DNA from 4 places in the Paenibacillus sp. FSL L8-0663 genome. Region 2 is predicted to be linked to each of the others. Evidence: predicted binding sites of a transcription regulator. Region 2 holds the regulator's gene; each other region holds the start of a gene.

Region 1 (6,332 bases), 3.1 Mb from region 2:
GGTAAGCATGTCGGCGACCTGGTAGTTTGGAGCAAATCAACAATTCTTCTCTGGGCACAGAGCTCTGCTGGACCGCTTTCCCGACAGCACCCTCATTTTCATAGTTGAACGCTGTGTCGATCAGACGGTAACCTGCATCAATCGCGCTGGTAATTGCCTTGACTCCATCTGCACCCTTCAATCCAGCAGTCCCAAATCCAATGACGGGCACCTTAGTGCCATCATTCAATACCTTCTCCGGAATTGGATCGTTCATATTAACAGCCTCCTTTACTATTCTCTTATACCGCAACACCTTTAATGCTCAGAAAAATACAGCAAATGACTCGGTTCCTCCTATACTTATTACCCACCAGTTCGTGACTTTCCTATTAAATTCTCTGTATGCTACATCAAAAAGTGCCTGATCCCCGTTGAAATCATACTTGAATTCAAGGAGTCAGGCACTCGTATACCGCTACCAAATCATATATTCCACTTCATGCTGAATTGCTTGGTTGTCCAACACAAAGTTGAAGCGTCTTAATTTTTATTTCAAGCCTTTCCATACCCAGTTCTCTACCTCTGGCAAGTCAATGCCCTCTTCGCGAATGAATTGATGATGTTTCTTAACCGTAGCATCCATTTCATCCACAATGTTGGTGTACTTCCCAGCGTCAGGTAAGTTGAGAACAGCTTCCTTCACTAAGTCAAAACGATCCATTTGATTCAATACACGCATATCAAATGGTGTCGTAATATCGCCGTTCTCACGGTAACCATGTACACGTAAATTATGATTGTGACGATCAAAGAACAAATCTTTGATCAGACCTTCGTAACCATGGAAAGCGAAAACTACTGGTTTATCCTTTGTGAAAAAATGATCAAACTCGGCGTCAGATAATCCACGCGGGTCTAGCTTTTGACTTCTCAGTTTCAGCAAATCTACCACGTTGATGTACCGAATCTTCAATTCAGGCAGTTTTTCATGCAAAATGGAAATCGCAGCTAAACTTTCAATCGTTGGCTCTGTACCAGCAGAAGCAATGACAAGATCAGGTTCTCCACCTTGATCTGTACTTGCCCAGTCAATGATCTTCAACCCTTTATCCACCAATTCCTTCGCTTCATCAGCAGTAAACCATTGTGGACGTGGGTGTTTGGACGAAACAATCAAATTGATCTTTTGACGGTCGTTTAAAATGGTGTCGAAAACAGCCAACAAGGAATTGGCATCCGCTGGCAGATACTCCCGAATAAATTCCGGTTTTTTATCAGCCAAATGACCCAACAAACCTGGATCTTGGTGTGTATACCCATTATGATCCTGTTGGAACACCGTTGAAGTTGCTACGACATTCAATGATGGGATATCTGCACGCCATCCTTGATCCGTTGCTTTACGCAGCCACTTAAAGTGTTGGGTGATCATTGAGTCAACCACACGCAGGAAAGCTTCGTAACTTGCAAAGAAACCATGACGACCAGTTAACACATAACCTTCCAGCAATCCTTCAGCTTGGTGTTCGGATAATTGGGAGTCAATTACGCGGCCATAGGACGACAAAAATTCATCATTAGGTTCAATAATTTGGTCCATCCATTGGCGTTTGGTTACTTCAAAAACAGGTGCCAAGCGGTTAGACATCGTTTCATCCGGCCCGAAGATTCTGAAATTACGATTTTCTTCATTTAAGACAACTACATCTTTAACGTATTTCCCTAAAACCGACATATCTTGCGCAATCACTTTACCAGGGACGGAATTATCCAGCGCATAGTTACGGAAATCCGGTAATTTCAAGTCTTTAATGAGGTTACCCGCATTCGCAACAGGGTTCATTCCCATACGTTTATCACCTGTAGGTAGAATTTCAGCAAGCTCAGGTTTTAAACGACCGTTTTCGTCGAACAATTCCTCTGGTCTGTAGCTATTCAACCATTCTAACAAAGCAGGTGCGTGCTGCATATTTTTTTGATCAACCGGAATTGGAACCTGATGGGCACGGAATGAATTTGTATTCGGCACGTTGTCCCATTCCTTTGGACCCGTCCAGCCTTTAGGTGAACGGAATACAATCATCGGCCACGCTGGACGAGTAAGATCATTATTTTCACGCGCATTCTTTTGAATAGCTTCAATTTTCTCGATGGCCGTATCCAATACTTTCGCCATTTCTGGATGCATGTGATCCGGATTTTCACCTTCAACAAAGAATGGCTCCCAGCCCAAACCTTTAAAGTATGAGGTCAATTCTTCTTTCGATTGACGAGACATAATCGTTGGGTTACTAATCTTAAAGCCATTCAAGTGCAAGATTGGCAGCACTGCACCATCCGTGATCGGGTTGATAAATCTGTTAGAGAACCACGAAGCGGCTAGTGGACCCGTTTCAGCTTCGCCATCACCAATAACAACAGCCGAAATCAGATCAGGATTATCCAGAATGGCACCTACACCATGAGAAAGGGAGTAGCCTAATTCTCCACCTTCATGGATAGATCCAGGTGTTTCAGGAGCAGCATGTGAAGCAATACCGCCAGGGAAAGAGAATTGTTTGAACAATTTCTTCATACCTGGGATATCTTGCGTAATTTGCGGATAGATTTCGGTGTAACTTCCATCCAGATATGAATTTGAAACCATAACCTGACCGCCGTGACCAGGGCCCTCAATGTAAAGCATGTTCAAATCATATTTATTAATAACACGATTTAGATGTGCATAAATAAAGTTTTGTCCTGGAATTGTGCCCCAGTGTCCAATAGGCTTAACCTTCACATCTGAATCTTTTAAAGGCTCTCTCAACAAAGGATTATCTTTTAAATAAAGCTGACCTACCGAAATGTAGTTCGTTGCACGCCAATATGCATCAAGTTTTTCTAAATATGTTTTAGATGAATAATCTGCTAACACGGGTGATAATGACATGGTGTCCACTCCCTAAGTAGTATTGTTTGTAATTTATTTCCGGAAATTTCATCTACATGTACATCATAACGCCGTGCCGATTAAATTCAACCTTTTTCACAAGTGATACGGTCCAATTTTGTGAAATTTTGAACATACTATGAAATATAAATTAAAAAGACAGTAAAAAAGCTCTTACATTAAAATATATAGAAGTATAAACCAATAAAATTTGTAATAAACGTTGCAATCGCAGGCTCCAATCCTTTTCTCAAAATTATAAAAAAAAGACCGGAGAATTCTCCAGTCTTATCATTAGTGAACCGATACAAAGGTATTAAATTTTAAATATTTGTAATGAAATCGCATATGAGAAAACTCAAATGGCGTACCGTTATCTAAAAAGAACACACCTTCCATAATACCTACAGGCTCATTTTCATTTAAATGTAGCAGCTTTTGATCATTCTCTTGAGACGGTTCTGCAAAAATGGATAAAAAAGATTTGGTGACGGCCAAGTTCCGCGAGTCCTCCAAATAATTAAAAATGGACCCCTCGATAATTGTCTGATTTAAATTCTGGACAATTTTAATGGGAATATAGCCCGTTTCAATCATAAAAGGATCATCATCAAACAGACGTAAGCGGACAATTTTGTAAACAAAATCATGAGTCTCCAAGAACAAATCGCGCTGTAATTCTTCTGTTGGCGGAATGACCTCAAAACTCAATACTTTGATCTTAGGCTTTTTACCATGCATTTGAAAATTATCAGTGACTCCTAGATTAGAGCCTTCGTAGTTAAAGATAGATTCATTTCTTATGTATAATGGATTAATAAATGTCCCGGAACCTTGTTTTTTAAAAATAATTCCGACATTCTCCATTTTAGTCAGAGCACGTTTAATTGAACTACGACTAACCTGGTAAGTCTCACTAAGACTACGTTCATCTGGCAATCTCATATCTGCAAACTTTCCAGCAAAGATTTTCATCTTGAGATCGTCAATAATTTGCTTATAGACAAATTGTGTCATATAGTACTCCTCTTTCAGGTCTTCTATAACTCCATATAGTTTACCATAACTTGCCCATTTCATCTCATGTTTGTTTCTGTATGCTGAGTGGGCTTTCAGCGGATAGGAAACGCCCGCGCTTTTACTTTACATCTCTATGCATAATACCATGATTATACATACATAACACCACTGAACGTACCTGCAAATTAGCAGAAAATACAGAACTCCCACCTTAACTTCCGCGATAAGACCAAGCCTGTTTCGAACCTTGAGGGATGTTTGACTAGACCAGGCTAAAATCCTTGAATACATTGTTATTATTTATCTTGTTCATACGTTCACTAATAAAAATGGTGGGGGGGAGATCATATTGGCTATCCGCTACAGCGTCATCATTCCAACCTATAATCGAGTCCAGCAATTGTTGCTTACACTCGCTTCATTTGAGACACAAACCTATCCAAAGCAACTATTCGAAGTCATTGTAGCTGATGACGGTTCTACAGACGGAACGAGAGAAATGGTCGAAGGCTTCAAAGCATCCTATCCTCTTATCTATGTGTCACATCAGGAACAACGCGGTCGATCTGCCGTTCGAAATTTGGGACTGCGCCGTGCAAGAGGGCTATACATCATCTTCTGCGACGCTGACTTTGTAGTATTACCGGAATTTATTAGGATCGTGAGCCGTTATCACCGTAAATATCCCAAGTCCGTGCTTTCAGGCATTCCTCACTCGTGGGACGATGCTTTTACCCATTATTACCCTGACTTTTCTCCTGAAGAAAAAGAACAATGTCGCAACATACTTACGCAGTCCAACTTATGGAATGCTGACTATGAAGCAGCAAACGAAATTACTCCGATCATAACCCCAGAAGATATCCTTCACCAAACGGGTGCACTGTCTAAAGTAGTTAGTCCCACAAGGGTTCCTCCGAATACGCAGAAACAATTTGCCTCAACGGACGTAGCCCCCTGGATGCTGCTGGTTACTCGTTGTGTAGCCACCAGACGCAGTCACTTGATTCGTATTGGAGGTTTCAATGAACGGTTTGTGCTCTATGGACTCGAGGACTGGGACCTTGGCTATAGACTGCATCGCTTGAAGATCCCTTTTTATTGCATCAAAGAGGTGGTCGGGTATCATCAGGAACATCCCACCTATCTTAGAGGTAACGTGTTAAATACGGAAAATCTGAGAATCATGTATGAAACCTACGGATTCAATGACTCCTCGTTAAATTTATTCGCCCTTATCCCTCCATCCGAGGACTTCGAGACCTACAAAAATACATTGCGGGTATTGCGCAGGGGATTCCGCTCTAGGTTAACACGCTCATCAGCACTGTTATTAAGAAGAACACTACGCATTGCAGCCAAACAGTTCTACGATCAAAGCCATACTCTTGCATACAAAAAGTCATTACACTTGATAAAAAGGAAAGCAGCGAACCGGAAAAGTCGAGTCGCTCACGTATTACGAGAAATGCTGGTGAAGTCTGAAAAGCTGGTAGAATAGCAAGAGGCCGGAAGAGCACGAGACACATGAATTTTTCCCGTAATAAAAAGACTCCTCCATCTGAGAGCAGGCCAAACTCGGCAAGCTGTCTTATGGAAGAGTCATATGCAACTTTTTCTTACTTTTGTTTTTCCGTTAATGTTCTCACTTTAATAGGATGCAGATTGGCCTCGATTTGAGCCCGCTGCGGTTCATACCACTCTGGCAGCATTAATTTCTGCCCCATAGATTCAGCAGGTTCATCGTTAGCAAATCCCGGTGGATCTGTAGCAATTTCAAATAGGATGCCGCCCGCTTCTCTGAAATATATAGCATTAAAATATTGGCGGTCTATGATTGGAGTCGGCTGATAGCCATAATGCTGGACTGCGCTTCTCCATTCTTCATGTTGTTCGAAGTCTTTTGCACGCCATGCAATGTGATGTACCGTGCCTGCTCCACCAAAGCCTAGACCTATTTTGGCGAGTGGGACATCCACGATGTTGCCGATTTCTCCTACGGACTGATAACGCGCATATTCGGCGTCTTCAGCGATTTTCGTAAATCCGAGTATGCTCTTCAATGCATCCATCGTTCTCTGTGGATTGACACTAAATAGCACGGCACCTCCAAACCCCTTAATTGCTTTATCGGCTGAAATGCCACCGTAAGACCAAGTACTATTCGCTCCCTCTTCACGTTCAACAAGCTCAAGACGTAAGCCCTCATTATCCTCAAATTGAAGATATTGTTCAGAAAAACGGCTCGTTTTCGTAACTTGAATATCAAAGCTTTGCAAACGATGCTGCCAAAAATCAAGTGAACCTGGGGGTACTACATACGAGGTTATGCCCACCTGGCCGCCTCCGATTCGTCCTTTGGGGGTTCCTGGTGCAGGAAAAAATGTAATGATCGTTC
Region 2 (6,332 bases):
CAAAAGTCAGCTTGTCCGGGCCATTTTTTTTACGTTTACGTTCTTGCCCAGCACCTACGGCCAAGCCTCCACGAGCATGCATGAGCATTAACAAGCCGCTGAACATCACACCAGCAACTAGAAGAGGGATAATATTTACCCCAATAAAAACGAGAAATATAATGGTTACCGGCACAATGCCGATTAATATTTCCTTGATCCATCTAGGCATTAGGCCATACCCCCATCTGCTGAGATTGACGTGGCAAAACGATAAACTTGGTCGCTTTCCCTTCGCTGAGTCGGATATAGACATTGTTCGAATCCATGTCGGTATCAGCTTTGATACCCGTCTTTTTCTTTTTCATATGCTCAACTGTAGATGAAATTTGAGTATACTTTCTATTTTCCATCGCTTCGGCTACAGGAAACATAGCCTCAGACCACCATTGATTCAGTGCTGTATTGGAACGGTCTGCAATATCGAGCTTAATGGTGCGGCTGCCAATGATGGATTGTCCTTTTTGCTTAACTACATCGACCAATCCGGCCACATCCGCCTGCGGTTTGAGATCTAGTTTCAATACAACCTGATCCTGTTTAATATCTATTTGAGCGCTTGTCACGCCTGGATATTGAGAAACCAGTTTTTCCAGAGGACTTTGCATTGTAACCTGACGGTAAATGAACCATCCCCCAAATAGCAGCAAAGCTGCCAAAACTGCCGCCACAACGATAGGAACTGCACGCAATTTCAAACAACATCCTCCTCTCAAAATGTAAAACTCAGAAGAAACGGGACGAATGTCAACAAACAACCAAATTGCATGATCTTACAGTGATCAGCAATTCTTTTTTCTATCATTTTTGTCTATCACTTATAAAATATAGTATATCATAACGTATATCTAAAATCGAAGGCAATGTGTGGAGGAGTTGTGATGAGGCAAAATCTTTGGTTATGGTGGAGGTGGGACGCTGCGTGTAGGATTTGATCTTACGATCGCTGTTGCCCGCCATAAAGATGAATTTGCCTTAGGAGAGAAGTTGGGTAGGTAAAGATGCTTCGCTGGCATTCAGCTCATCTTTACGGCATAGCAAGACTAAAAGACGTAAATACGAATTTCATCGCATTTACGTCTTTTTCTTGAGCTTTTAATCATTTACTAGTCATTCATTCCACATCTGCTGATCCTCAACCAGCTCAGTTATTGGGCAAAGTATACTTTACCCCCGTCGCTCCCCCATCTGAAAAACGGTAAAAGGCATAGTAATGATGGCTTCCATCATCGTAAAACAGCTGCCACACATATTCGCCATTGAACACACTCGGCTGGAGGCTTACAATTTTTACACCTGGAAGCTGCTGCTGAATTAGCGACGTCATTTTTTGCTCGTCGACTCCGTTCTTCAGCAGCTCGGTATGAACACCGCTATTATCTGCGGCAGGTACGTTAGGTTGTCCCTCCACTTTTTGAAAAGGAACCCATACCATTATATTTTCATTCTGTGCATTTTTCCCTTGAACCACCCAATATACCTGATCCCACACAGACTTCCATGTTTGAGTCGTGCTAACCAGACCACCTGATTGCTTGGCCTTAATGATAGCGGCATTTTTCTCAGCCACCTGGTCTTGAGTAACATAGGAATAATACCAGAAAATGCTGACCAGGATCAGTATCACGGCCAAAATGGCGACCGCTATCCATTTTTTCTTATTTTTCAAACCCGTGCTTCCTCTCTAAGGGGATGTGACACCTGAATTAGCGCGACAGCAGCCCTTCAAAGGCGGCTTGTGCCTCATGTTTGATACGTTCCTCGTCCATAGTCAGGCATTCGCCGTTTTTCACAACCTGACGACCGTCTACCCACACATGAGCCACGTCCTTGGCGCTTGCAGAGTATACCGCATGGGAAATAAGATCTGTACGCGGCAAGAAATGTGCCTGATTCAGATCCAACGCGATAAAGTCAGCCTTGTTGCCTGCTGCCAACGCTCCTACTTCTTTTAAACCAATCGACTTTGCACCGTATTCTGTTGCCAGACGCAGCGCTTCACTTGCAGGAACTGCCGTAGGGTCACCGGATACACCCTTGTGAATAAGTGCTGCCAGACGCATTTCCTCGAACATATCCAGGTTATTATTGCTGGCAGGACCATCCGTTCCGAGAGAAACCGTAACCCCTGCACGCAGCAATTCAGGCACTCTTGCCACACCACTTGCCAGCTTCAAGTTGCTGCCAGGATTGTGGGAAACCGCTACACCACGTTCTGCCAGTAAAGCTATTTCTTCGTCGTTCAAATGAACGCCATGGGCAACAAGCGAAGGACGGGAGAAAAAGCCAAGCTTATCCAAGTGTGCAACCGGACGCAAACCGTAGTCGCGTACGTTTTGCTCTACTTCGGCGATCGTCTCAGACATGTGCGTATGCAGTGGCAAGTCCAGATCATGCGCAGCTTGTACGAATTTTTCAATAAACGCAGGTGGACATGTATATGGCGCATGCGGTGACATCATCGTTGTAATACGGCCGTCTGCTTTACCGTGCCAGTTACGCGCAAAAGTCACGGCCTCTGCCAGCTTGATTCGCTGTTCTTCCTCCGAACATAGTCCAATTGCTCCACGCATCAGACTTGCACGAATACCTGACTCTTCAGCCACACGAGCCACCTCATCCATATGATCGTACATATCGAGGAAGGTTGTTGTTCCACCTTTCAGCATTTCCAGCACAGACAAGGACGTACCCCAGTACACGTCTGTAGATGTAAACTTGGCTTCCATAGGCCACATTTTTTCCTGAAGCCATACTTGAAGTGCCAAATCATCTCCATGCCCACGCAGTAGAGACATCGCCGCATGACCATGAGTATTGATCAGACCAGGTAAAAACAATAGCCCTTTACCATCGATCGCTTCCGTCTCTTCCTCACCCGCAGGCAAGGTTTCGCCAATATAAGTAATACGACTATCCTCCACAATCATAAAACCATGGACTACCCCTGCTTCTGGTCCATTTACGGCAAAAGATCCGTTTTTAATCATCCATTTATTCACTGTCATATTGTGCTTCTTCCTTTCCGTCCTCCAAATAATAAGCGAGGCTAAGCAAATCAGTTGTAAAGTCTGTGGCATGAATCCGAATGTTGGCTGGTGCCTTGAGAGTAGTCGGTGCAAAGTTCAGGATCGCTCCAATTCCGCTATCAATAAGCCTATCAGCCACGTGCTGTGCTTCAAAATCAGGTACGGTAATAATCCCGATTCGAATGTTTTTTTCTTTCACAGTCGCTTCCAGTTCATCCATCGGTTGCACGACCAATGTATTGATCTTGGTTCCTACCTTATCCGGAAACGCATCAAATACCGCCACAATCTTCATATTGTCTTTTAAATAAGCGTTATAATTCGAAAGGGCTTGCCCCAGATTACCCGCTCCGACCAATACTACATTAATTTGTTGGTCGATTTTCAGGATATGGCGTATTTTCTCAATGAGATAAGAAACATCATAACCGATACCCTTCCGACCAAAATCTCCAAAATAAGCAAGATCTTTACGGATTTGGGCCGGGTTCAAATCTAGCCTCTGTCCCAGCTCTTGAGAAGAGACCGTAGCCACCTCCCGTTTGTGCAGTGCATTCAGATAACGTAAATATACGGGTAACCTCCGTACGACAGCCTCTGAAATTTTATCTGATTTCATACTTGCTCCCCCTAATTGTAACGAACATACTTATGTCCGTCCGTTATGCCTCTGTCTCCGGGGCGGATTGGAGCCATTCGGCGATGCGGGGCACCATTTGCTCCGATGGCATATGCTCCATTTTTGGTCCCGGTAACGAGTACAAAAAGTGCTTTCCGTAATAGGATTCAATCACACGCGTATCATAAACGATAACGACCCCGTGGTCGTTCGCTGTACGTACCAACCGACCAAATCCCTGTTTGAAGCGAATGACCGCTTGCGGTACAGACAGCTTCATAAATGGATTCTTCTTCTGCTGCTGGAGCAGTTCGCTTTTTGCCTCCAGCAGCGGGTGATTCGGCGGTTGAAACGGCAAGCGAACAATGGCTAGACAAGTCAGAGCCTTCCCCGGAATATCGACGCCTTCCCAGAAACTGCTGGTCCCCAGCAATACAGAAGCTTTCGCTTCCTGAAACCGGCGGGTTAGCTTGCTGCGACTTCCACTGTCCACACCTTGTCCCAGCACAGTAATTTCGCTGGATGCTAAGGCCTCTTTGAGCGGCTCATACACTTGCCGGAGCATCCGATAGGACGTAAACAGAACGAGCATTCTCCCACGTGTCGCCTGAGCAGTCGCTCCTAGAGAGCTAACGAGCATATCTACAAAATGCGCATCTCCTACACTGCCCTTCACACTTGGGAAATCCCGTGGAATAACCAGCAACACCTGATCCCTGTAATTAAAGGGTGACGGGAGCTGCGAAGTCATCAGCCGCTCTTGATCTGCGGCCTCCTGTAAGCCGAGCTGATCGATCATGTACTGAAACGACTTATCTACCGACAAGGTAGCAGAAGTCAGAATAATGCTTCTTTTTTTGTCAAAAAACATTTCTTTCAACTGGCGGCTCACATCGACGGGTACCGCATAAAATTGCAATGATTTACTACGGAATTGCCCGCTTGCCTCGAGCCAGTATACGGTTGTTTCATCATCGAGTCGGATAAAAAAGCGCAAATTTTCTCGAATCCCCGCCAAATCCTTGAGCAGACCCGTGATATCTGTAATAAGGCTATCCGCCGCATAATCGTCATGTTCTTCCTTGACGTCCAGCATCAGCTTGTCGCCCTTGCGCAAAATTTCGCTCATCGTTACATATAGCTGATTTTCCAAAGCTCCCGCCTGATCCCACTTTGCAGGCTTGGCCGAAGGTTTGAGACGGGAAGAAAACTGTCCTGTTTCACCCGGTGTCGCATCACTTCGCTCCGGCAACATGCCAAACAGCTTGTCGCTTAGCAGGTCCCAAGTTTCCTTCACCTCTAACACGAGCGGATACAGCTGGTCGATAGTTGAGGCCCAATCTGCCGACTTCTCGTGCCCCGATTTCGCCAACTGTTGACGAAGTGAAGGCAGTTGTCCATTCTTGCTGTCTTTGAACAGTCGCGTCAGTGTATGCACGAGTGTGAAATATTTCATATGCATACCTAGGTGTTTACCAGCTACTTCCTCCAGGTGATGGGCTTCATCTATCACCAGATGTTCATAGCTCGGCAATAACTGATGACTGGCTTTGACGTCTGTGAACAACTTAGAGTGATTCGTAATAACAACATCCGCTATTCCTGCTTCATGGCGTGCACGATGATAATAACATTTGCGGAACCATGGGCAGGAACGACCAAGACAGGACTCTGAATCACTCGCCACCGTTTCCCAGAAATCCCCTCCACGGTTGCTCAGATTCAGTTCTTCATCATCACCGGTTTCTGTTAGCGTCAACCAGACGATCATCTGAGCCGCTGTAATTAAATCTTCCTTCGGTGTAGCGAAGTCTCTTCTGTTTATTTTATGTTCAAACTTACGCAGACACAAATAATGTCCCCGACCCTTGAAAATAGCAGCCCGGAACGGAAACGGAATCACCTTGGTCAGCATCGGAATGTCGCGCTCGCGTAATTGCTCCTGCAGGTTGATCGTATGTGTACTCACCATAACGCGCTGTCCCTTTTTCACACTGTGATACAGCGATGGGAGCAAATAACCCAGAGACTTCCCTGTTCCTGTACCTGCTTCAATCAGCAGATGCTTGTCTTCACTCAGTGCCTGATTCACACCCTCAATCATCTGTATCTGCGCCTCGCGCTCCTCATATTGACTCAAGGATGAACGCAAATTGTCCCGCACATCATCCATGTACTCCTCAAAGGTAACACCTGACAGTGGATTCGGGTCATCTTCTCTACGCGGAGCAGCTAGCTCCGTCCAATCTTCCACTTTTAGCGCAAGCTGACGAAAAAACTGATATCCCTCCAAATCCTGAATAGGATCAAGCTCTTTCTCTTCACGCACCCCATCAAGAAACCATCCAAGGTCACTGTCTTCCTCTGCAAACAAATCACTAAGCCGCTGTATCGTTATCAGAGGTAATGCTTGAAGCTCACCCAGACACTTTAAAAACACCTCGGCCGTAGCCAATGCGTCGCTGTCTGCTTGGTGAGGGCGATCATGTGCCAGCCCGAACTCAGAAGACACAAAACCCAACTGATACGAAGATAGTGATGGAAACATAATTTTCAGAAAATCCATTGTATCCAAGATTCTTCCGCTAAATGGCAAGTATCCGCACCGATCCAGAGCGTTTTGCAAAAAATTAAAATCAAACGCC
Region 3 (6,332 bases), 1.9 Mb from region 2:
GATCGATTGATTGTAGAAGATCTGAACGTAGAAATACCGCAAGGGAAAATCACAGCCTTGGTGGGCGCAAATGGTTCTGGCAAGTCCACTATTCTGAAGACGATGGCTCGCATCATGAATCCTAAGGGCGGCAGTGTTCTGCTTGACGGTAAATCCATTCATAAGCAATCCACCCGGGAAGTAGCTAAGCAGCTGGCTATTTTGCCGCAAAATCCGACTGCACCGGAAGGGTTAACCGTGACGGAACTGGTATCTTACGGACGTTTTCCTTATCAAAAAGGTTTTGGTTCCATGAAAGCGGAAGATCGCAAAATGGTAGAGTGGGCCATTCAAGTAACGGGAATGAGCGAGTTCCACGATCGTCCGATTGATCAGCTTTCTGGCGGTCAGCGTCAGCGTGCCTGGATTGCTATGGCACTTGCGCAGGATACGGATATTTTGTTTCTGGATGAGCCGACGACATTTTTAGATATGGCGCATCAACTGGAAGTGCTGCATTTGCTGGAGTATCTAAATACTTCGGAGGAGCGCACCATTGTTATGGTCGTGCATGATTTGAACCATGCGGCCCGGTATGCTCAGCATATGATTGCAATCAAAAAAGGGAAAGCTGAGGCGGTAGGAACTCCAACTGAGGTTATGTCCCCTGATGTGCTGCGTGAAGTGTTCGGGATTGAGGCTGATATTGTAACAGATCCTCGTACAGGTGTACCGCTCTGTCTTCCGTATGCTTTGGCTGGACAGCCTGCGGTAAGCCAAGCCATAAAAGATATGAATGTGGAAGATAAGCAACCTGTGGGTTCTGTTGCTGAGCGACGTGATGCTAGAGCACAAGTAGCGGCAAGAGGTTAAAGGGGACATACCATGAAACCACTGGATTACGATCAGCTTGAGCAACTAGCAAACATAGTGAGAGTCACGCCGGAGGATGCAGTATATTCCGGGCCAGTGGCCGAATGGCTTGAACCAGATAAGATCCGCTCTGTGATGGAGTATTACGGCGATCTTCTGCGTGCTGAAGACGTTTTAACCGCAGCCGTTTATTTTGTGAACCAGTTGCGTGGCCTCGTGTTTGCGCAGCATTTTATGGTATCCCTGTGTGAACGCCGTTGGGACCTGTCCGTTTCTAATCTCAGATTTCATATTTGTTATGAAGGTCAATATCCCTCTATTAGTCTTCAGGTCATCGACTTAACAGAGCTGGACAATACGTGGAACAATGGGGATCACCGTTCTTCCGAACAGGCCCAGCAAGTGTTACGAGACTTTTACAGTTTGCAGATGCGGCCCCTATTGGAAGCAATTGCTACAGTGGGGAGCGCATCTATCGGCCAAATGTGGGGACAGTTTCCGTTGGCATTGCTGTATTTTAAGGATAGAGTACAGCCATCGTTGACTGATCCTCAGGATGTGGAGCGCTTTGAACAAGATTATATGTATGTGACACGTGAACTTGAGGGAGAGATATTCGGGCGTAAAAGAAATCCGTTTACGGTTCGTCTCGTTGAATTGGACAATCCTTACCGCCCTGGTGAAAATACCTACATGAAACCGTCCTGTTGCCAATATTACAAGACAGGTGGAGGTCAGCGGTATTGTTATACTTGCCCCAAAATGTCCGCTTCCGAACGCGAAGAACGCAGACTCGAAGTGGTGGCATCACGGTAAAGTCTCTGTGGATGTTGGCATGTCCGTCACCTTTTGGTTAAAATAGGTTATGTAACCTAAACCAAGTGACACGAAGGAGGATGCTGTATGTCTGTCTATTCACATAATGCCGTAACACCAGCGAATCAGGAGGTTTCTCTGAATACTTACGCTGGTAAGGTGCTGGTTATTGCGAATACCGCCAGTAAATGCGGACTTACCCCGCAATATGGGGATTTGCAAAAGCTTTATGACGAATATAAGGATCGGGGATTAGTTGTATTAGGCTTTCCTTGCAACCAATTTGGCGGTCAGGAGCCGGGCAGCAGCGAGGAAGCGTCTGAATTTTGCCAACTGAATTACGGGGTTAATTTCCCGGTATTCGCCAAAGTGGACGTCAATGGACCGGGTACAGCGCCTCTGTTTGAATATTTGAAAAAGCAACAGCCTGGAGAACAGGAAAATGGGACAATTCAGTGGAATTTTACGAAATTCATTGTGAATCGTGAAGGTGTACCTGTGGGTCGTTTTGAACCGAAGGAGTCACCAGAAGCGATGAAAGCAGCCATTGAGCAATTGCTATAGTAGCTTTGCCTTCATTCCAAAATATATGTTTAAAAAGGTCTGATTTCCGGCATGTCTCCGGGAAGCGGACCTTTTTTTGTTCTCTACATGTGCATTTGTCTAAAGGGGGAGCATCATGTGAAAGTCGATTCCATGGGCATAATCAGGCCGCCTACAGGGGAAACTGAATGGAGCAAAAAAACATTTCAGCAAACAGTTGATCTCGTATATCCTTTCTTTTTTAAATGTGGACAAATTGTGAATATCACAAAAAGCTATTGTAATGTGAAAAATATCACACTATAATAAGTGCATGAAGTGAAATAAATCACAAACACTAACGAGCTGTTTACGTGAAACTATTCACAATTATTATACAGTTTATGCCCACACACCAAGGAGGAATTCAACATGAAAGTAGCAGTTATCGGATGTACACACGCAGGCACAGCAGCTATCGTTAACACAGCTAAATGTTATCCAGATGCAGAAATTACCGTTTACGAGCGTAATGATAATATTTCATTTTTATCTTGTGGTATTGCGCTGTACGTAGGTGGTGTCGTCAAAGATCCGCACGGCCTGTTTTATTCGTCTCCAGATCAACTGTCTGACTTGGGTGTAGTGACCAAGATGCTTCATGAGGTAACGAGTGTGGATACGGCTGGCAAGTCCCTGCATGCCCGTAATCTCCAAACAGGTGAAGAATTTACAGACACATTTGATAAACTAATTGTGACCACGGGATCATGGCCCATTATTCCAAAGCTGGAAGGCATTGAACTTGATCATATTTTGCTCTGTAAAAACTATAATCATTCCAATGATATCATTGAGAAAGCCCAGCACGTACAGAACATTACAGTCGTGGGAGCTGGATACATTGGTGTTGAATTGGTAGAAGCTTTCCAAATGAATGGTAAAAATGTAACGCTGATCGACAGTGCTGATCGTATATTGAATAAGTATTTGGACCATGAGTATACAGACCGGATTGAAAGTTCCCTGAAGGAACATGGCATTAAGCTGGTACTTGGCGAGACGGTGAGTCGTTTTGAGGGTACGAACGGTAAGGTAAGTAAAGTCGTGACCTCTAAAGGAGAATATGAAACAGAGCTTGTTATTCTCTGCATCGGTTTCCGACCTCAAACGGATCTGCTCAAAGGTCAGGTAGATATGTTGCCTAACGGTGCGATCATTGTGGATAACTATATGCAAAGTAGTTGCCCGGACGTGTTTGCAGCAGGCGACAGTTGTGCAATTCGCTATAATCCGACCGGCAAAACGGCTTATATCCCTTTGGCAACCAACGCAGTTCGTATGGGTACGCTGGTGGCACGTAATCTGGTGCAACCAACCATTGCCTACATGGGAACCCAAGGAACTTCGGGTATCAAAATTTACGAAGACAATATCGCAGGAACAGGCATGACGGAAGCTGCGGCAACAGATGAAGGCATGACTGTAGAAGCTGTAACCATTGAGGACAGCTACCGACCTGAATTTATGCCAACCTCCGAAAAAGTGTTACTGAAAGTGGTATATGAACAGGGGACGCGGAGAATTCTGGGTGCTCAAATTATGTCGAAGGTGGATTTGACGCAATCCATTAACACGCTATCCGTAGCCATTCAAAACCATATGACTATTGACCAGTTGGCCTTTGTCGATTTCTTCTTCCAGCCGCATTATAACAAGCCTTGGAATTTCTTGAACGCGGCAGGTTTACAAGCTTTGCCTACAATATCCGAACGGAACCCAGTTACTGTATAATTAGATTTGTCTGTGACATTGTTCATAAGTTTGTCAACAATCTGAGGCGTACGGATGAATCCTTATAGTACAATATAGAGTAGCATAAGGATCAGGGGGGAAGTAGCTTATGGGTTTGTTTTATATCCTTTTTCTTGTAGTCGTGGCGCTGATAGGCCTCGGTGGAGTTCTTTGGTTCTTAAGAGCAATTGAAAAGGAAGAATACAATTAAATGTAAAGCGCGTAGTAGCGCAGTAGATGTAATAATACAGAAAAACAGTCCTTTTTTCAGGGGCTGTTTTTTTTATAGTTACGAAAGTGATTTTTTTCACAAACTTAATCACTGATTTTAAATAAAATATGAAAGAAGAATATTTTAGTGAATAGATATTAAAGGAGCGGGGATATATGGCGAGCTATAAACCGGGGCAAATTGCTGAAAAGACGGTGGAAACAGGAGTGGCCAAGGCGAACAACCCGTGGACTGTGGCGGTGGTACTGGGATTTTTGGCAGGTGCATTTATTGCACTCGGGTTTTTGCTGGATATACGTGTTATTGCAAGTGCGCCTAAAGAATGGGGAAGCATTGCCACCTTTATTGGAGCTGCGGTGTTCCCTATTGGTCTGGTATTAGTTTTGATCGCAGGCGGAGAATTGCTGACCGGCAATATGATGGCGGTCCCTTTGGCGAGATGGGCAGGACGAATTAAGACAGGAGTCATGCTTCGTAATTTGGCGATTATTACGCTCAGTAATTTTGCAGGTGCGTTATTCGTTGCATTTTTCTTTGGGCATGTGCTGGGTTTGACAGAAACGGGCCCTTATCTGGACAAAGTGGTGGATATGGCAGGACATAAGCTACACGAAAGCTTTTTGCAGTCTTTTATATCGGGTATAGGATGTAACTGGCTCGTAGCACTGGCTGTATGGTTGGCATATAGCACAGACTCCATTGGCGGCAAAATTATGGGGATTTGGTTCCCGACCATGGCCTTTGTGGCTATTGGATTTCAGCACGTTGTTGCCAATATGTTTCTCATTCCGGCGGCTATTTTTGCAGGCCACTTTTCATGGGCAGATTATGTTATGAACTTCATTCCGGTCTGGCTGGGGAATTTGGTAGGAGGTAGCCTGTTTGTGGCTGGAGCCTACTGGTTGGCCTATCTGAAAAAGCCTCAAGCCAGCGCACATCCAGTGAATGAATCTCCAACTACTTCTTCGGTTGCACATCCAATCCGTTGATTGATCCTACCTAATCATGGTACTTTAAACAGCAATGAACAAAGCAAATCCGCCATGACAGGCCCGGGGGAACGAAACCTGTCATGGCGGATTTTTTTGGGAGTGGTCCATGATTTGGCATGGAGGATGAGTGTGCGCTCGTCCATGATGCCTTGATCTTTTTTACCCTCAGTAAGATATGCTGAAACAGGATGTTGAAAAAAATTATGATTCTTAAAAAATCCGTTTTGCTCTATGCAGCAGACGGATTTTTTTAATATTTTGGAGAGCGGCTGTGTGGGAAAATCCTTCTCTTGCCATCGGCCAAAGCTGTGGATATGATAAGATCAGTGTAATTTTTGGAAACGGTAACGGAAAGGAGCATCAACACTATGGATCATCGCAATAGCGCGCCTCGTGAGGCCACGCTTCAACAAGACTTACAAGGGGGACAGCGGATGACGGAGCAGCAGGACGGTATTTTTCCGGCTGTATGCCCGTTAGATTGCCCGGATACGTGTGGGCTCCTGCTTCACAAGGAAAAAGGAAAGATAATCAAGGTGACTGGAAACCCAGATCATCCCATTACCAAAGGGGCTATTTGTAACAAAGTTCGCAATATGACGGAGCGGGTATATGATCCTGATCGGGTGCTCTATCCGTTGAAGCGTATAGGCCCCAAAGGAGAAGGGAAGTTTGAACGAATTAGCTGGGAGGAGGCGGTCAATACCATTACAGGTCGGTTCAAGGAGCTGATCCGTACGGACGGACCGGAATCTATTCTCCCCTACAGCTTTTATGGCAATATGGGCGTATTGAGTGTGGATGGAATGGATCGCCGATTTTTTAATGCGCTGGGTTCAAGCCAACTGGATCAGACGATTTGCAGCGTGGCTGGGAATGAAGGCTGGGCGTCCGTTATGGGTTTTAAGGGCGGCACCAGCCCGGAGGACACGGAGGATGCAGACCTCATTATTGTGTGGGGTGGTAATGTCATTAGCACCAACATGCATCAGGTCGTTTTGGCTGAGAAAGCACGTAAAAAAGGTGCTAAGGTGGTCGTTATTGACGTTCATCGTAACCGGACGGCGCAATGGGGGGATTGGTTCATTCCGTTATATCCGGGGACGGATACAGCGCTCGCGCTG
Region 4 (6,332 bases), 2.4 Mb from region 2:
CACACTTTCTCGTCAGGTAAAGAGCGGCAACGGCTCATTGATCGGACGCTTGAATGGCTGGATGAACAGGAAAATATTCAACGTGATTGGCAGCACTGGATGATCTGATTTCAGTGTGTAACGGATTGTATTGGAAATTGCGCCTCCGCCGGAGTAAAATGGAAGAGTAACACTATACTGGCGTGTGGAGGTTGGCAGCGATGACATTACCCTCAATTTTTGTTGCGCATGGTTCACCGACACTGGCTGTAGAAAATAACGCATATACCAGCTTTCTTGCAAAGCTGGGCGCGAGCCTGCCCCGACCCAAAGGAATTGTCATTTTTTCCGCGCATTGGGATAGCCCCGATCAATGTATTGGCGCGGATGATCAGCATGCAGCGTTGCACGATTTCTATGGCTTTCCTGAAGAAATGTACTCAATCGATTACCCTGCACCAGGCGATCCAAAGCTGTATGAGGAGATAGAGCATCTGTTCAGTCAGCATAACTTGTTCCACCAGCCGGTACGGAACCGGGGACTGGATCATGGAGCATGGGTGGTTTTGCGGCATATATATCCTGATGCGGACATACCGGTCGTACCGTTATCTATTGATTCTCGGCGCGCTCCTCAAGAGCAATACGAGATTGGACGGATGCTGGCGCCGTTGCGAGAACAAGGGATTTTGATTATCGGTAGCGGCGGATTGGTCCACAACTTGCGGACACTCAAGCAGACGAGTGAGCCAGCCGATTGGGCCGTTCAATATGATGACTGGATTGCACAGCAGCTTCAAGACTGGAATTTACGTCACTTATTCCAATATGACAAGAAGGCTCCATACGCCAAACAGGCGGTACCTTCTTATGGAATAGAGCATTTTTCACCTTTGTTTTATGCGATGGGGGCTGCGGATCAGGAGCGCTCCGCACATAAGCTTTTTCAGTCGTATGTCCTTGGCTCGCTGAGTCTCAATTGTTGGGCTTTTGGTCAAGAAAGTGATACGTAAATGTAAAAAAGAACTTCCGAATCCACATGCTGTGTGGGAATGGAAGTTCTTTTGTGTATTTTGCGTCTTCGATTAATTAGAAGGCACGTTCTTTTTTAGCCAAGTGGATACCTGCGTAGTACGTTGATCTCCATTTTGATCCAACAGTGTCATAAATGCTTTCAGCTTTTGAATGTAGGTACTCTTCGAATCCATATTACGTTGAACGACCCATTGATACCCTTTTTTAGCATTCGGATGAATCTTCCCGGTGTCATAATCGAATAATGGCGTATTGTTCGTGCCATAGAAAGTATAGAAGAAGTACAGATCGTGCAATTTTCTTATAGCTTGTGTACGATTGGAATGTGGATATTGGTGTAAAAACAATTCCTGTGCCAGCACTCGTCCGGCTAACTGTTGATAGCCGATACGGAGCGCGGCATCTTTGGTAGCAGCCTGTCCGGATTCCATCGACATGATGTCAATATAGCTGCGGATATCTGCCGTGGTGTGCTTCCCGAATACTTTATATTTTTCATAGTTGATGATTGGGTAATACATGCCTTCTGCGGTTTCAAGTTTGTAGCCGGCATCTCTTGTTTGAGTTAGCAACTTTTTCAGGTTCGCATCGCTTGTACGGCTGATTACATTTGTGAACGAATCACCGGGTTTATAGATTTGATTTATTTTGGTTTGAACAGAGGTCGGGTATAGGGTCTGTGCATAGGAATCCAATTGCTGGTTCTGTGCATTTTCCAGATGAAGCACCATGAGGGTAGCTTGAGAAGCTGGAATGGATTGAATATGCTTTTGCAAATAAGTGAATGCCTGAGATAGCTTGCCGGGTTGGCCTAGTAGCTGCTCGAAGGTCTTGGAGATATGTTGTACACTTTCTGCCTGAGATGTCGTAGTAGACGTCGCCGCTTGGGCTGATGCCGTATATCCCGATCCCATAGTCTGCACTGTGAAAGTTACTGCTGCGAGCATGAGATAGGCTTTGGTGATTTTTTTCATGATATAACCCTCCATTACGTTCTTTGATGTAACTGTAGTGTATAGGGTAAATGTATCGTGAGCATTCCATGTTGTATCCAACTTGTAAACGTTTGGGGAGGATAATGAATCCGATAAAAGAGTCCGAGTTAGGAGGAGCTAAAATCCTCCTTGTGAGCATAACAGCGCAAAAAAATAACCATTATCCCGGAGGATAACGGTTATTTGGGGGATGTTTAAGCGATTTTTCGACTAGGGTCCGCTGGAAAGGTATCTTTATTTTTACCAAACAGTCCACGCAGGAAGGGCAGTACCCAACGGTCAAAGCCAATTCTTCCGGCATTTGCGCCAGCAACTACGAGGAAGATTTCAAACAGCAGGTAGATTGCATTGGTGCTTACTGTACCCGAGAACAGGAACGAGAAGTTCATAACCATGGCCATCAAAGCAGCCAGTGTAGTCAATGTACCGAGAAGCAGGCCAACCCCGACCAAGAACTCACCCAACGGGATCAGGACGTTGAACAAACCTACATTCGGCAGGGCAAAGGCTTCGAGGAACGATCCCCACCAGCCTTGTACAGCGGGATGGTCTCCACCTGTTTTAGCAATGGCCCCCGAGATAAATCCGCCTGCATCGAATCCACCTGTCAGCTTTTCAAGTCCGTGAGTCATCCATTCATAACCTAGATAAACCCGTACGACAGTCAGCAACCACATTGCGACTTTGTTCTCACGTAACCAGCTATTAAACATTCAAACCACTCCTCTTTCTTAATCTATAATGTTGGTTGTATTTCATTTTGTTGGGATGATCATCTTTGCTACACCTTTATTGTAGTAGGTTCAGTTACAGTTATTTGTGATAAAAATCACAAAGTCTGAATATTTTTAAAATTTTAATGTCTTCAGATAAGTATTCTATAGAGAGGTCATGCTTCAATCAAGACAAAAACAGGAAATAAAGCTTATAATGAGAAAAATAACGAAGTGGAGGGATGAACTTGTCCGGGCCCATTTCCCAACGAAATCATTGGTTGCGTGTAATGGCCTCAGCTCTGTTATGCATGACGCTGATGTCTTGTTCTGCTATGTCCAATACGGGAGATACTGAACCCGTTCCTCAACCGACCAAGCATAAAACAGAGAAGGAGGCGCTTGAACCGCCGAAGGAGCAGTCTACTCCGGCATTTACAGCTCCGCTTACCGGTCTTCCGGTGGAGCAGCCAGTTTTGGAGCGACCGCTCGCTGTCATGATTAACAATGCTCCAGCAGCACGTCCGCAGGCAGGACTTAGTCAGGCAGATATGGTATATGAAGTTCTTGCAGAAGGCGGAATTACCCGTCTGGTCGCTTTTTTCCAAAGTCATGGCGGAGATGTAAAGGTTGGTCCGGTCCGTAGCATTCGTCCGTATTTGATTGAGCTGGGCGAAACTTATGGTGCGTTGCCGATACACGCAGGGGGAAGCACAGATGCCTATGCGATTTTACAGCAGCAGCGGAAGGAACATTTAGATGAGATTTCAAATGGAGGGGCATACTTCTGGCGAAGCAAAGATCGTCGTCCTCCGCATAATCTATACACGGACGTGAATAGACTGCGCAAAGGAAGCGATAGTAAAGGGTATGCTACGCATACGGACGTTCCAGTATATACTTACCTTAAATCCGGCGAAACCCCAGTTATGGTGGACGAGACTGCAACATCTTTACAAATCCGGTTTTTGCTTAAAAGCTACCGGGTATCTTATACCTATGATCCAGCGGATCAACAATATAAGCGTTTTGTGAACGAAAAGTCACATGTGGATCAAAATAATAACCAACAGCTCTCAGCAGCCAATGTCATTGTGATGAGCACCAGGCATCGAACGTTGGATGATGTAGGCAGATTAAGTGTTGAACTGGACGGCAGCGGAGAGGCCATGGTGTTTCAACAAGGACAGTTAATACAGGCTGAGTGGCAACATACGCCAGGTGATGCGATTCGTTTTATGAAGAATGGGGTTGAAATTCCGTTAACGCCAGGTACATCCTATATACATGTGGTGCCTGCAGATACACCACTAAAGGAACATGTAACCATAGAAGTGAATTAGAAAACGAATTACACCTTTTTAGGAAAAAATTGTCGGATAATGAGCTTATATGTCGGGCACTGTATACGTATATCATGAAATTTGCTTTTACAAACATTACAAAAACATTGATGAGTGTGATAAGATAGCAAAGGTTGTCTATTGCAGTCGAAACAGGTTGCGGATATTTTCGTAAAGGGGTAATCGTTATGAGATTGAAGAAAAAGGATATATTCTTCGAGACGTTGGAAAATATGGCAGATACGATCGTGCAAGCAGCCGATTATTTTGCCCAACATACTTCAAATCTTCAAGATGTGACTTTGTTTACAAATGAAATGAAGAAGTATGAAAATAAGTGTGATGATTACACACACACGATTATTACTGAACTGAACAAGACCTTCATTACGCCGTTGGAACGCGACGACATCATGGAACTGACAACAACCATGGATGATGTGTTGGACGGTCTTGAAGCGACGGCTTCCCGTTTTTATATGTACAACATTACGGAGCCGGACGAGTATATTGTGCAGTTCGCTGATATTCTGCGTCAATCAGCTTACGAAATTCAGAAAGCTGTACATCTGCTTTCACAGAAAAAATTGCTGGCCATTCGTGAATACACTATTCGTCTGAATGATTTGGAAAATCAGGGGGATGAATTGTTGCGTATTTGCATCAAAAACCTGTTTGCAACTGTAACTGACCCTATTGAACTGATTAAACGCAAAGAATTGTACGAACGCCTTGAAACGACAACGGATTCATGCGAGGATGTTGCAAATATGCTGGAATCCATCATTATGCGTAACTCGTAAGGAGTCCTTTTACATGGATACAAGTTTACTGGTATTGGGTATTGTTATTTTTCTTGCTCTGGCATTTGATTTTATTAATGGGTTTCATGATACGGCGAACGCGATTGCAACTTCGGTATCGACCCGTGCATTGACCCCGCGACGTGCGATTATTATGGCTGCGGTCATGAACTTTCTCGGGGCAATATTGTTTACAGGGGTTGCGAAGACGATTGGTGGAAGTGTGGCTGATCCAACCAAGCTTACGAATGGAATTGATATCGTCATTGCGACGCTGATCGCTGCGATTATCTGGAACCTCTTAACCTGGTGGTTCGGTATTCCTTCATCCTCTTCTCATGCATTGATTGGTGCATTGGCTGGAGCGGTGTATGTAGGTGCAGGATCGGAAAAATTAAACTGGAGCGGCTTCATCGGGATTGTCGAAGGACTTATTTTCTCCCCGTTGATTGCTTTTGTTGTCGGTTACATCGTGATGATGATTTTAAAATACATCTTCGCTCATCGTAGTCCGCATACGGTGAACAAAGGGTTCCGTACAATGCAGGTCATTACAGCAGCGCTTCAGTCGTTCACGCATGGTACGAATGATGCTCAAAAGGCGATGGGGATTATTACATTCGCACTCGTTTCGTCGGGGTATCAGGACCATTTGGAAGTACCCATGTGGGTAAAAATTTCAGCCGCAACAGCCATGGCGCTAGGTACATCTATCGGGGGCTGGAAAATCATCAAGACGATGGGAACCAAGATTTTTAAAATCGAGCCAATTAACGGATTTGCAGCCGACATTTCGGGAGCCTCTGTTATTTTCACAGCTACATTGCTTCATTTGCCCGTAAGTACCACTCATGCCATTACTTCGGCTATTTTGGGTGTGGGTTCTGCGAAGCGTTTTTCCGCTGTGCGTTGGTCGCTGGCCGGTCGAATTATTATTACTTGGGTGATAACGATACCGATTGCTGCGCTGTTATCTGGATTGATTTTCAAAATTCTTTTCTAGTTCGTTATTATTTCTTGAAAAATAGGTACACACTATAGAACACACAATAAGCTTCCGTCCGCTTTTTGCGGCAGGGGCTTATTGGCATTCTGGGGCAAAACGGCTTCTTCAAAGTTTACACCTCCAGATAGTTCCATGAAACGTTTTTCAAAAATACCTGACATCAAAGTAGTCAATTTTTAATAACTCCTGTAAAATAAACAGAAAACTTTGAACCGTTCAACTGACTGGAGGAAATTATGCAAAAATCTAGAAAACTAATAGCACTTATCATTTGTTTGTTTTTTGTGGTTGCCCTGGCCGGTAATTTCGGTGTAGTGGCACATGCAGAAAATAAAACAAAGTATGATATCGGCACGGATACAACGTTCGCGCCTTTTGAGTTTGAAGATGTAGATGGTAAATTCGTCGGAATTGATATGGATTTGCTGGCAGCTATTGCCAAGGATCAGAATTTTGAA

What was found. The regulator Rex, encoded in region 2, represses fermentation and respiration genes when NADH is low (regulators of the CRP and FNR family bind a similar motif). The targets are predictions, from matches to a motif close to TTGTGAAATATTTCACAA.
Region 1: MKY75_RS01035 (phosphoketolase family protein) is a predicted target of Rex. The motif match lies at 3,033-3,050, and genes of this name have one in related genera.
Region 3: MKY75_RS23030 (formate/nitrite transporter family protein) is a predicted target of Rex. The motif match lies at 4,280-4,297, and genes of this name have one in related genera.
Region 4: MKY75_RS04145 (DoxX family membrane protein) is a predicted target of Rex. The motif match lies at 2,827-2,844, and genes of this name have one in related genera.

What each region holds. Positions count from the first base shown of each region.
Region 1 is NZ_JBBOYM010000001.1:229,541-235,872, reverse strand. Features, by position in the region: gene MKY75_RS01040 (aldo/keto reductase) at 1-256, opposite strand, end outside; gene MKY75_RS01035 (phosphoketolase family protein) at 530-2,914, opposite strand; gene MKY75_RS01030 (GntR family transcriptional regulator) at 3,209-3,931, opposite strand; gene MKY75_RS01025 (glycosyltransferase family 2 protein) at 4,284-5,435, shown strand; gene MKY75_RS01020 (ring-cleaving dioxygenase) at 5,554-6,332, opposite strand, start outside.
Region 2 is NZ_JBBOYM010000001.1:3,304,257-3,310,588, forward strand. Features, by position in the region: gene MKY75_RS14210 (AAA family ATPase) at 1-211, opposite strand, end outside; gene MKY75_RS14215 (hypothetical protein) at 204-737, opposite strand; gene MKY75_RS14220 (cell wall elongation regulator TseB-like domain-containing protein) at 1,184-1,708, opposite strand; gene MKY75_RS14225 (amidohydrolase) at 1,746-3,047, opposite strand; gene MKY75_RS14230 (redox-sensing transcriptional repressor Rex) at 3,034-3,687, opposite strand; gene dinG (ATP-dependent DNA helicase DinG) at 3,731-6,332, opposite strand, start outside.
Region 3 is NZ_JBBOYM010000001.1:5,208,197-5,214,528, reverse strand. Features, by position in the region: gene MKY75_RS23050 (ABC transporter ATP-binding protein) at 1-852, shown strand, start outside; gene MKY75_RS23045 ((2Fe-2S)-binding protein) at 865-1,668, shown strand; gene MKY75_RS23040 (glutathione peroxidase) at 1,756-2,232, shown strand; gene MKY75_RS23035 (FAD-dependent oxidoreductase) at 2,623-3,984, shown strand; gene MKY75_RS23030 (formate/nitrite transporter family protein) at 4,372-5,205, shown strand; gene MKY75_RS23025 (molybdopterin-containing oxidoreductase family protein) at 5,577-6,332, shown strand, end outside.
Region 4 is NZ_JBBOYM010000001.1:928,213-934,544, forward strand. Features, by position in the region: gene MKY75_RS04130 (alpha/beta hydrolase) at 1-108, shown strand, start outside; gene MKY75_RS04135 (dioxygenase family protein) at 201-992, shown strand; gene MKY75_RS04140 (hypothetical protein) at 1,065-1,988, opposite strand; gene MKY75_RS04145 (DoxX family membrane protein) at 2,204-2,722, opposite strand; gene MKY75_RS04150 (DUF3048 domain-containing protein) at 2,971-4,065, shown strand; gene MKY75_RS04155 (DUF47 domain-containing protein) at 4,254-4,868, shown strand; gene MKY75_RS04160 (inorganic phosphate transporter) at 4,882-5,871, shown strand; gene MKY75_RS04165 (hypothetical protein) at 5,904-6,047, opposite strand; gene MKY75_RS04170 (amino acid ABC transporter substrate-binding protein/permease) at 6,111-6,332, shown strand, end outside.